DNA from 2 places in the Tepidicaulis sp. genome. Region 2 is predicted to be linked to the other one. Evidence: predicted binding sites of a transcription regulator. Region 2 holds the regulator's gene; the other holds the start of a gene.
What was found. The regulator LexA, encoded in region 2, represses DNA repair genes until DNA is damaged. The targets are predictions, from matches to a motif close to TGTTCNNNNTGTGTTCNG.
Positions count from the first base shown of each region.

Region 1 (5,742 bases), 630 kb from region 2:
TCACGCGCGGTTACCTGCATGTCTTGCTTCCTTGCCATCTTTACTCTGTCTCTGAGTAAGCCGTTCTAGTGCAAGTGTACAGCTTGCTGCCGGTCTTCCCGAATGATCATCTCCACTCAAGACGTGACGTTTATTTTGGCAGATACGGGAGCCGGTGCCATGACGACCATCACATGCAAGACGTCCTCTTTTTTGCGTTCTTTCATCGCCTTGGCCTTTGCGGTCATAAGCATCGCGGCCTTTGCGCCGGAAGCAGAAGCTTCCGAGCGCTATATCATGCGCGGCGGCGGCACGAGCATTCTCTACGATGTGCGCAAGCATGACGGCAGCCGCCATCATTATGTCGAGCGCTGCGGGTCGCGCTGGTATTTCGACAGCCAGCGGGCAAAGGACAGTTTTCTGACGGCAGGTTTCGGCGGGCTGAAGGCTGGCCATGTTTCGCGCGTGAAAGACGGCAAGATCATCTGCACCTGGTAGGCGCTTTCTTTGAGTTTAGAGGCGGGCGGCTCAGAAAAAACTGAGTTGCTCGCCTTTATGTGCCGGAGGCTTGAACTGGCTGCAATCGAGCTCGAAGCGCGGGCGGGTGAGCCCGTGTTTGCGGGCGGCGATTTCAAACCGCCGCTTCAGCATCCAGGCGAAAGGCCCCTCGCCGCGCATGCGTTTGCCCCATTCGGCGTCATAGTCCTTGCCGCCGCGCATTTGCCGCAGCACGGAAAGTACATGCTTTGCTTTATCCGGCGCATTTTCTTCCAGCCATTCCTTGAAAAGATCGCTGATCTCCAAAGGAAGGCGCAGCAGAATGTAGTTGGCGGCCTTAACACCGGCGAGCGCTGCCCCCGTCATGATCTTTTCAAGCTCATGATCGTTGAGCGCGGGAATGACGGGCGCGATCATCACGGCGGTCGGAATGTCCGCCGCCGAAAGCATTTCCAGTGCCGCCATGCGCTTTGACGGGGTGGAGGCGCGCGGCTCCATCGCCCGGGCAAGTTTGGCATCGAGCGTGGTGACGGAAACCGCCACCTTGGCAAGGCCGCGCTGTGCCATGGCCGAGAGAATGTCGATATCCCGTGTCACCAGCGCCGATTTCGTGACGATCGAGACGGGATGATTATAAGCCTCCAGCACTTCGAGCACCTGGCGCATGATCCGGTATTCCCGCTCGATGGGCTGATAGGGGTCCGTATTCGTGCCGATGGCGATGGGCTGGCAGCTGTAATTCTTCGCGCGCAGTTCCTTTTCCAGAAGCTGGGCGGCATTCGGTTTCGCAAAGAGCCGGCTTTCGAAGTCGAGCCCCGGCGAAAGGCCCATATAGGCATGGGTGGGCCGCGCAAAGCAGTAAACACAGCCATGCTCGCAGCCCCGGTAAGGGTTGATGGAGCGGTCGAAGGGAATGTCGGGCGAGGTGTTGCGCGTCAAAATCTTGCGCGGGCTTTCCGCCGTCACGCAGCTGCGCAGCGGCGGCAGGTCTTCCAGATTGTCCCAGCCGTCATCGACGGGCGCATAGGCAAGTTTTTCGAAACGCCCGCTTTGATTGGAAAGCGCGCCCCGGCCGCGGCGGCCGTGCATCGGCATCTGGCGGAGGGGGGTGCCTGCCTCCAGATGCTGCGGGTGGGGATGCTGCGGCTGCCGCGCCGCCCGGGGGAAGGCGGGTGCGGGGCCGGGGCGTTTTCCAGTGTCCGTCGTCATGAGGAAAATATACAGAACGCATAGAACAAAACAAGAACATTTTTCGAGGCGGAAACAGTGCTGAAAACAGCGTGATTTTCCGCGCCTTTCCCTCGAACTGTGGCAGGGCTTCCCGCTATAGTCCGCGCCATGCTGAGTGTTGTCATACCCACATTGAATGCCGAAAAGACGCTGACGCGCACCTTGAACAGCCTGATCGATGCGACGGTGCAGGGGCTGGTGCGCGAGGTGATCATCGCCGATGGCAGCTCCACCGATAAGACGGAGGAGATTGCCGATGCGGCGGGCTGCCAGTTCATCGCCGGGCCGCGCGGGCGCGGCACGCAGCTTGCCGAAGGCGCCAAGGCGGCGCGCGCCGATTGGCTGCTCTTTCTGCACGCCGACACGGTGCTGACGCCGGGCTGGGAAGACGAGCTGCGCAAATGGTTCGAGCATGTGGAGCGCGGGCGCTGGAAGGACGGGGAGGTTGCGGCGGCTTTCCGTTTTGCCCTCGATGATTTTTCCGGCAAGGCGCGTTTCATGGAAAAGATGGTGGCGCTGCGCTGCGCGCTGTTCCGCCTGCCTTACGGCGATCAGGGCCTTGTGATTTCCAAGGCCTATTACAAGAAGCTCGGCGGCTTTAAGGAATTGCCGCTGATGGAAGATGTGGATCTGGTGCGCCGGATCGGGCGCAAGCGTCTCGTGCTGCTGCGCTCACAGGCCGTGACGAGCCCGGAGCGCTATGTGCGCAGCGGCTTTTTCCTGCGCGCTTTGCGCAATCTCGGCCTCCTCTCGCTTTATTATTTGCGCGTGCCGCCGCGCGTTCTTGCCCGGCTTTACGGGTAAGCGTGCAGGGCCCATGCGCAAGATCGGGATAGACAAAGAGTGACACCGCAACTCGTCATTATGTCCAAGCTGCCGCGGCTCGGGCAGGTAAAAACGCGCCTAGCGCGCGATATCGGCGCGGTCGAGGCGCTGCGCTTTTATAAAACCGCCTCCGCCGCACTTATGCGCAAGCTGGGGCAGGACCCGCGCTGGCAAACGCTTCTTGCCGTTGCGCCCGACAGCGCGGTGGACGAGCCGGGCTTCTTCCCGCCCCATCTACCGCTCGTGGCGCAAGGGGGCGGGGATCTCGGCGCGCGCATGGGCCATCTCATGCGCTCCCTTGCGCCGGGCCCCATTGTCATGATCGGCGGGGACATACCGGACATCGAAAGCCGGCACATTGCAGCGGCCTTCAAGGCGCTCGGCTCGCATGATGCGGTTTTCGGCCCGGCGGAAGATGGCGGCTATTGGCTCGTCGGCCTCAAGCGTTTTCCCCGCGTTCCGGAAATTTTCGGTCAGGTGCGCTGGTCGAGCGAAACGACGTTGGATGATACGCTCGCCAATCTGAAAGGCGCCCGCGTGGCACTGCTCGAAGCTTTGCCCGATATCGATACCGGCGCCGATTTTCACGCCTGGCGCAAGAAAGCGAAGCGATGAGCGATATCGATCCGTTCAAAGTCTTCATGGAAATTCAGCTCGGCCTGCCGCGCAACGGCCCGGGTTCGCGGGAGGCGACGCGCGCCGCCTTCAAGCTGCTGCCGCCATTGCCGAGCGAGCCTGAAATCCTCGACCTTGGCGCAGGCCAGGGGGCTGCAACGCTGGAACTGTTGCGCCTGACGGACGGGCGCGTTACCGCCGTCGACATCATGAAGCCGTTTCTGGATAAGCTCGAAGCCAATGCGGAAGGCGAAGGCGTACCGGAAACGAGGCTGCGCACGCTTTGCGGCGATTTCGAAGACCTGCATCTGCCCCAGGGCGTTTTCGATCTCATCTGGTCGGAAGGGGCGATCTACAATTTGGGTTTTGAAGAAGGGCTTGCCCACTGGCGCCCGTTCCTTGCGCCGGGCCGCTATGCGGTGATCTCCGACTGTGTTTGGAAAACCGGCGAGCCCTCGCTCGAAATCCGGCACTTCTGGGATGAAGCTTATCCGTCCATGGGAACGCTTGCCGAAAATGCCGCGCGGGCGCAGCGTGCAGGTTTCGAGGTGCTTGGCACGCACTGGCTCACCGAGGATGATTGGTGGGCGGAATATTATGAGCCTATGAAGACCCGCATAAGAGAGCTGCTGCCCGACTACGCAGGCGCGCCCGAGGCGCTGGCCGTCTTCAAAGAGCAGGAAGAAGAGATGGAGCTCTTCGAACGTTTTCAGGATCAGTACGGCTACTGTTTTTTCGTTCTTCGTGCTCTTTGAGTTTACGCGCGGTTAAAGGGCGTTCTCTTGCCCGTTTTGTGGCAGCTTTTGCACAAATCCTCATCAGCTCATGATGGTGCTAAGCGATTTTCCGCCGCGCCAAGCGCGCGCCGTTCTTGCACGGAAAATGCAAGGGGATGGTTCAGTCCCCCGTTTGGAGTGCGCCATGCAAGACAAAGACATCCCGATAGAAGATGCACTGAGCTCCCTCATCAATCTTTCCGGCAAGATGCGCATGCTCTCGCACCGCCTTGCCATGGCGGGCCTGCAAGCGGTGCATGCAGGTGATAGGCGCGCCGTGGCACTCTATAAAAGCGCGCTTACCGAATTTGAGGAGATATGGGAAACGCTGCGCCGGGGTTCACCCGCGCTTGGCATTCCAAAAGAAGCCGCATTGCTGCTTGCCCAGACCGGTGCCCTGCCGCGCGAAGATGTGGAAACCGTTTCCCGCTTTCTGCGCGAAGCACAACAAATGGCCCTCACGCTTGAAGAGAAGGGGCGCAGCACGTGCGGAAATAGTTTTTCGGAACTTGTCTATTTCGTCGCCGAAGATGTGCTCGGCGCCCTCAACCGTATCACCGAAGGGGTGGGCCAGACGTTGAAAGGCTGTCTTGAAGAGCGCAGTGAAAAAGAAAGACAGTCCCGCGATACCATGCTCGCCGCCGCGCGCGCTGTCAGCGAGGTTAGCGCTAAGGTCAAACTCATTTCCCTCAACGCCACGATAGAAGCGGCGCATGCCGGTGACAGCGGCAAGGGCTTTGCCGTTATCGCGAGTGAAATACGTTCTTTAAGCGAGGATGCCGCCCATTCCACGGCGCAGATCATGAAGCATCTCGACCATACAGGTTAAGGCTTACTTGCGCCGGTGCTCTTCGAGGCGCGGCATGATCTCGACGAAATTGCAGGGCCGGTAGCGGTAATCGAGCTGATATTTCAAAATCCCGTCCCAGCCGTCCTTGCAGGCGCCGGTGGAGCCGGGCAGGGCGAAAAGATAGGTGCCGTGGGAAACCCCCGCCGTTGCCCGCGACTGAATGGTCGAGGTGCCGATCTTCTCATAGCTGATCTGGTGGAAGAGGGCGGCAAAGCCTTCGATCTCTTTCTCATAGACCGAATGAAAGGCTTCCGGCGTCACATCGCGCCCGGTCAGGCCCGTGCCGCCGGTGGAGATGACGACATCCACATCCTTATCCGCGATCCATTTTTGCAGCTGGCTGGTAATGGCGGCCATGTCGTCTTTGACGATGGCGCGGTCCGCCAGAATGTGCCCGGCTTCCGTCAGCCTGCTCACCAGCGTGTCGCCGGACTTGTCCTCATCAAGGCCGCGCGTATCCGAAACGGTCAGAACGGCAATACGGACGGGAATGAACTCGCGGCTTTCATCGATACCGGGCATGCGGGGGCTCCTTTGTTTCCGGCCCCGAATATAGGGGCCGGGCCCTCCCGCTCAAAGGCCTTGGCTATCTCTATTGCGTGAGAAGCGCTTTAAGGCTGAAGGCTTGCCGAGCCGCGCGCGAGCTGTCCGCCCCGTTCCATGGGCTGATAAAGCGGCCAGGCGCCCGCCGCCACCGTGTCGAGTGACGGGGAAAGCTGTCCGAGCCGGTCCCGGTACATCCAAAGATTGGTGATTACGCGCTCCACATAGCCGCGCGTTTCGGCAGCCGGAATGCTTTCAAGGAAAAGCAGCGGGTCTTCGCGGTAATCCACCTGCTTCAGCCAGCGGTTGAGATTGCCCGGCCCGCCATTATAAGCGGCGGCGAGCATGATGAGATTGCCATGAGGATCGCCCATATTCATCAGCTCTTGCAGATATTGCTGGCCGAGCGAAGCGTTGAAAGATGGC
Region 1 is NZ_OZ244942.1:844,042-849,783, forward strand. It holds gene ACOQOT_RS03975 (ribonuclease HII) at 1-20, opposite strand, end outside; gene ACOQOT_RS03980 (hypothetical protein) at 160-477, shown strand; gene ACOQOT_RS03985 (PA0069 family radical SAM protein) at 508-1,572, opposite strand; gene ACOQOT_RS03990 (TIGR04283 family arsenosugar biosynthesis glycosyltransferase) at 1,816-2,511, shown strand; gene ACOQOT_RS03995 (TIGR04282 family arsenosugar biosynthesis glycosyltransferase) at 2,551-3,147, shown strand; gene ACOQOT_RS04000 (class I SAM-dependent methyltransferase) at 3,144-3,902, shown strand; gene ACOQOT_RS04005 (methyl-accepting chemotaxis protein) at 4,069-4,752, shown strand; gene moaB (molybdenum cofactor biosynthesis protein B) at 4,756-5,295, opposite strand; gene ACOQOT_RS04015 (lytic transglycosylase domain-containing protein) at 5,385-5,742, opposite strand, start outside.
Region 1: ACOQOT_RS03990 (TIGR04283 family arsenosugar biosynthesis glycosyltransferase) is a predicted target of LexA. The motif match lies at 1,708-1,725, and genes of this name have one in related genera.

Region 2 (5,742 bases):
GGCGCGCGGCATTCGTCAGGTGATCGTCGCCCCGGATGATATGGGTGATGCCCATATCCACATCGTCCACCACCACGGAGAGCATATAGGTGGGCGTGCCGTCCGAGCGCAGCAGAATGAGATCGTCGAGCTGGTTGTTGGCGATGCGGATATCGCCCAGCACATGGTCGCGCACCACGGTTTCGCCTTCCTGCGGCGCCTTGAAACGCACCACGGGTTTGACGCCTGCCGGCGCCTCGCCGGGGTCGCGGTCCCGCCAGGTGCCGTCATAGCGCGGCGGGCGGCCTTCGGCGCGGGCCCTCTCGCGCATTTCTTCAAGCTCTTCAGGCGAGCAATAGCAATAATAGGCTTTGCCCTCGGCAATCAGCTTTTCGGCGGCGGCCTGGTGCTTTTCCTGGCGCGAGAACTGATAGACCGGCTCGTCGTCCCATCCGAGCTCCAGCCAGTTCAGCCCTTCGAAAATCGCATCGATGGCGCCCTGAGTGGAGCGTTCGCGGTCCGTATCCTCAATACGCAGAAGAAACCGGCCCCCGTGATGGCGCGCAAACAGCCAATTGAACAGCGCCGTGCGGGCACCGCCAATATGCAGATAGCCGGTCGGCGAAGGCGCGAAACGGGTGACGACTTTTTGAGTTCCGGTCATTCTAACGTTCAGCTTTATTTTCAGCGGGGTGACCCGCTGGAATTTCAGTCCTGGTGTGGCGTGAAGGCCCAGCCGCGGACACTGGCCTAAGGCCGAGGAAACCGTTGCGGCAGGGGCGTAAACAGGCTGCCGTTCTTACCACAGGCAAAGGGGGCGTGGTAGCGTTCCGCGCATACTTTTTTCCGGCTTTCCGGGCTCTGCGGGGCGAAATATTCGCGATTTGTTCTTGAGGAGGGGGATATCGCGCTAGGTACCGGAGATATTTGGCCCGCCGGGTCCGGGAGGTGGGGGCTGGGGCGGACCTGGAGGGGGCTCTCCGGCCCGGTTTTTTCCCTATGGCACGGGCTCTTGCGGGAATCGGAGAGGTTCGGCCTCTGGGCGCCGGTTTTCCTGGGGCTCGGGATTCTCCTTTATTTTAGCCTGCGGTTCGAGCCGGCCTGGGGCTGGGCGGCGCTCCTTGCCCTTGCCGCGTTCCTGGCTCAGTGGCGCCTTGCGGCGCGCCCGCTCTTGCGCCTTGCGCTCATAGCGGCGGGGCTTGCCGCGCTCGGCTTTGCGCTCGCGGGGCTGCGCGTCAGCATTATCGATCATTCCCCGCTCACGGGTGAGCTCTCCTACGGCATTTTGCAGGGCACGGTGAGCGCGGTGAGCCGGGAGGGCGACGGGCGGCTGCGCGCCGATGTAGAGATCGAGGCGCTGGAACATGTGCCGGACCCGCCCCGCAAGGTTCGCCTCACCTACCGGGGCTCGGACCCGCGCGCGCTGGCGCTGCGGCCCGGTGACCGGATCGAAGGGCCGGTGAAGCTTTGGCCCAATAGCCTGCCTGCCGCGCCCGGCGGGTTCGATTACGGCAGGGTGCTCTGGTTCGAGGGGATCGGCGCGGGCGGCGTCATGCTGGGCGCGCCGGAAATCCAGGGAGAGGCGGAGGGCGTGTTTGTTGCCGCCCGTAGAGCACTGCATGCGCTGCGCCAGGCTATCGGCGCGCGGGTGCTCGCCGCCATGTCGCCCGACACCGGCGCGGTCGCCGTTGCGCTGATGACCGGCGAGCGGGCTTATTTGCCGCAAGAGGTGGAAGAAAATTTGCGCGCCTCGGGCCTTGCCCATGTGCTGGCGATTTCCGGTCTTCACATGGCGCTGCTGACGGGCGCGCTCTTCGGAGGCTTGCGCCTTCTCATGGCGCTGGTGCCGCGCCTTGCGCTGCATTACCCGGTGAAGAAATGGGCGGCCGGGCTCGCGCTTGCAGGTGCCGCCGCCTATCTCGTCATTTCCGGCATGAGCACGGCGACCCAGCGCGCCTTCATCATGATCGCGCTTGTGCTGCTCTCGCTCATGCTCGACCGGCCGGCCATGACCATGCGCAATGTGGCGCTTGCCGCTTTTGCGCTTCTGGTGCTCCGGCCCGAAAGCGTGCTCTCTGCCGGTTTTCAAATGTCCTTTGCCGCCGTGACGGCACTGGTTGCGGTGTATGAAACCCGCGCCGCGCAGCTCAATGCTTTGCTCGCGGATTGGCGCGCCCGCGGGCCGCTGCAGCTTGCGCTGCTTTATGGGGCCGGGCTCTTGCTGACGAGTTTCATTGCCGGGCTCGCCACGGCACCCTTTGCCGCGTTCCACTTCAACCGTGTCGCCGCCTATGGCCTCGCAGGCAATCTCCTTGCCATGCCGCTTGTCGCGCTGCTCGTCATGCCTTTTGCCGTTGCCGCTTTCGCGCTCATGCCTTTCGGGCTCGAGGCCTGGCCGCTCGCCATTATGGAGCTCGGGCTTGAAGGATTGCTTGCTGCTGCTGCCACCGTTGCCGCGTGGCCGGGCGCGGTGCGCGGCGTGCCGGGCGGACCGGAGGCCGCCTTGGGGCTCGTCACTTTGGGCGGGCTCTGGCTTGCCTTATGGAAGGGGCGGGTCCGCTTTGCCGGCAGCCTCTTTCTTGCGGGCGGGCTTCTTCTTTGGGCGCTTGCGCCGCGCCCCGATATTCTCATATCCGAAAATGCCCGCCTTATTGCGGTGCGGGGCGAAGACGGCAAGCTCATCCTCAATGCATCGCGCCCGGCCTTTCAGGCTTCCATCTGGCTGCGGGAGGAAGGCGACACCCGCAGCCCCCGCGCGGCGGCGGAAGAGACGCCCTGGCGCTGCGACGGGCTTTCCTGTCTCTATGAAGCGCCGGGCGCCCCGCGCATCGCTCACATCAAAGACGAGCGGGCACTGCTTGAGGATTGTCCGTGGGCAGACATTATTGTGATGGAAAAAGATGTGGGATGGGGGCTTGATGATAAAGCCTGCCATGCCCGGCTGGTGCTCGATTACGGCGATTTATCGCGCACGGGCACGCAGGCGCTTTATTGGAATGAGGGAAAGCTGACAGTGGAAACGGTAAGGGGCGTGCAGGGCATCCGGCCCTGGACACGCCCCTGGTAGTTTGCAGGCGCTTAGTAGCGGCGCATTAGGCCGACAAGGCGGCCCTGAACCTTCACCCGGTCCGGGCCGAAGATCCGCGTTTCATAGGCAGGGTTCGCCGCTTCCAGCGCAATGGAATCGCCTTTCCGGCGCAGGCGCTTCAAGGTTGCTTCGTAGCCATCGACCAGCGCCACAACGATCTCCCCATTATTGGCCGTATCGCAGCGCTGAATGATCACGGTGTCGCCGTCCAGAATGCCGGCCTCGATCATGGAATCGCCTTTGACTTCCAACGCGTAATGCTCGCCGTTGGAGAGCATGGCAAGCGGTACGGAAACCTGATGGCTTTCCTCCTGCAGCGCCTCGATCGGCGTACCGGCGGCAATCCGGCCCATGACGGAGACGGGTAGGGCATCGTTCTCATTGGCAGGGGCGGGTGCCAGGCTCGCAGCGGGGGCGCCGCCGCCCTCGATCACCTCCGGCTCGAAGCCGCGCCCGCGCGCCAGGCTCGGGGCCGCCGCATCGGGCAGTTTCAGCACTTCCAGCGCCCGGGCCCGGTGGGCGAGGCGGCGGATAAAGCCGCGCTCTTCCAGCGCTGTGATGAGCCGGTGAATGCCCGATTTCGAGCGCAAATTCAGCGCTTCCTTCATTTCGTCGAAGGAAGGCGCAACGCCCGTTTCTTTCAGGCGTTCGTTGATGAACATAAGAAGTTCATGCTGTTTGCGTGTGAGCATGGGTGCGGCCCCAATATCTAGAACAAACGATAAACATTTCACTTGTTCTAGTTTGGTTCTTTTTCCGCGTCAACCCTTCTGTGGATAAAATTACCCTTCAAGGGGGAGGACATTAACCAGCGCCCCGGTTTCCGCGGCTGCCGCATGGGGCGGACGCACGATAAGGCAGCCCGCGCGGGCAAGGCCGGAAAGCATGGAACTGTCCTGAACGGAAAGCGGCTTGGCGCGCCATTCCCCGTCCTCCTCCTCAAGCGCAGCGCGGATGTAGTCCTGGCGCGTGTCATTGGCTTTGAGCGGCACGGCAAGGCGGGCGGGCAAAAGCCGGGGGTGCGCCGCTTGCCGCCCCTGAAGGCGCATCAGCGCGGCGCTGAGGAAAAGCTCGGCGCAGACAAGCGCGGAGACGGGATTGCCCGGCAGGCCGAGAAAAGGTTTTCCCGAGAGCGCACCGAACATCAAGGGCTTGCCTGGGCGCATGGCAATGCGCCAGAAGGCGACGTCGAGCCCGGCGCCGCCCAGCACATCCTGCACGAGATCGTGCTCACCGACCGAGGCTCCGCCCAGCGTCACCACCATGTCGGCGTCTTTTGTAGCGTCCGCTTTTTCCAGAAGGCTTTCCCGGTTGTCCCGTGCAATCCCAAGATCGAGCGGCACGCCGCCGCAGCGGCGGATGAGGGCGGCAAGGCCCGCGCCCGTCGAGGCGACGATTTGCGAAGGGCCCGGCTCCTCGCCCGGAGGCACCAGCTCATCGCCCGTCGCAAAAAATGCAACGCGCGGGCGCCGGTAAACATCGAGCGCAGTATGGTTCGCAGCGGCGGCAAGGGAGAGCGCGGCGGGTCCGAGCAGCGCGCCTTGTTTAAGCACGCTTTCTCCTTCGCTAAAATCGAGCCCGGCGCGGCGGATATGTTTGCCGGGGACGGCCGCTTCCAGAATGCGCACGGTGTCGCCGCTGCGCTCCGTATCTTCCTGAATGACGATAGTGTCGGCGCCCTCAGGCAGCGGCCCGCCGGTGAAAATACGCACCGCCTCGCCGGAGCCTACTTTGCTCTCAAAGGCGCGCCCGGCCGGTGCTTCACCGATCACTTTCAGCTCCGCCGGCACCTTGGCGGCGTCTTCTGCCCTCAGCGCATAGCCGTCCATGGCCGAGGCATCGAAAGGGGGCTGCGTGCGCAAAGCGGCAAGATCGCGGGCGAGCACCCGGTGGCCCGCTTCGGCGAGCGGAATGCGCTCCGCTTCAAGCGGGGCAATAGCAGCGCCGATTTTCTCGATCGCGTCGGCAACGGGAAGAAGAGCCATGAGGAACCTTTTAGCCGGCCTCAAAGGTGCCGGATTTACCGCCCGATTTATGCGTCAGGCGAATGTCGGTGATGCGCATGCCCCGGTCCACCGCTTTCGCCATGTCGTAGATCGTCAGGCACGCAACATTGACGGCGGTCAGCGCTTCCATCTCGACGCCCGTCTGCCCGCTCACTTTCACCGTGGCGCTCACCTCGATGGCAGAGGCCTCCTTGTCGGCTTCAAGTTCGACGGAGACTTTGGAAAGCATCAAGGGATGGCAGAGCGGAATGAGGTCCGCGGTCTTTTTCGCCGCCATGATCCCGGCAAGGCGCGCGATCTCGATGACGTTTCCCTTGGTGATCTTGTTGTCGAGAATGAGGGCAAGCGTTTCCGGTGCCATTTCGATGCGCCCTTTGGCGGTTGCGGTGCGCTGCGTCACATCCTTGGCCGAAACATCGACCATATGCGCCGCGCCCTTGTCATCGAGATGGGAAAGCTTGCCCGCCATGCTTAAAGCTCCTTGCGCATAAAACAGCGCCGGTCGATGGGAAGGCCGCTTTCTTCTTCATGCGCATGAATGATGAAGAAGGCCGGCGACCAGTCCTCCCGCTCTACCACCGAAAATCCCTGGCGGCCATAATAAGGCGCATTCCAGGGCACGTCCGTGAAGGTGGAAAGCGTCACCGCCGGTTTGCCGAGGGCTTTGGC
Region 2 is NZ_OZ244942.1:1,474,371-1,480,112, forward strand. It holds gene gltX (glutamate--tRNA ligase) at 1-643, opposite strand, end outside; gene ACOQOT_RS06915 (ComEC/Rec2 family competence protein) at 992-3,046, shown strand; gene lexA (transcriptional repressor LexA) at 3,058-3,759, opposite strand; gene glp (gephyrin-like molybdotransferase Glp) at 3,850-5,052, opposite strand; gene moaC (cyclic pyranopterin monophosphate synthase MoaC) at 5,063-5,542, opposite strand; gene ACOQOT_RS06935 (GNAT family N-acetyltransferase) at 5,545-5,742, opposite strand, start outside.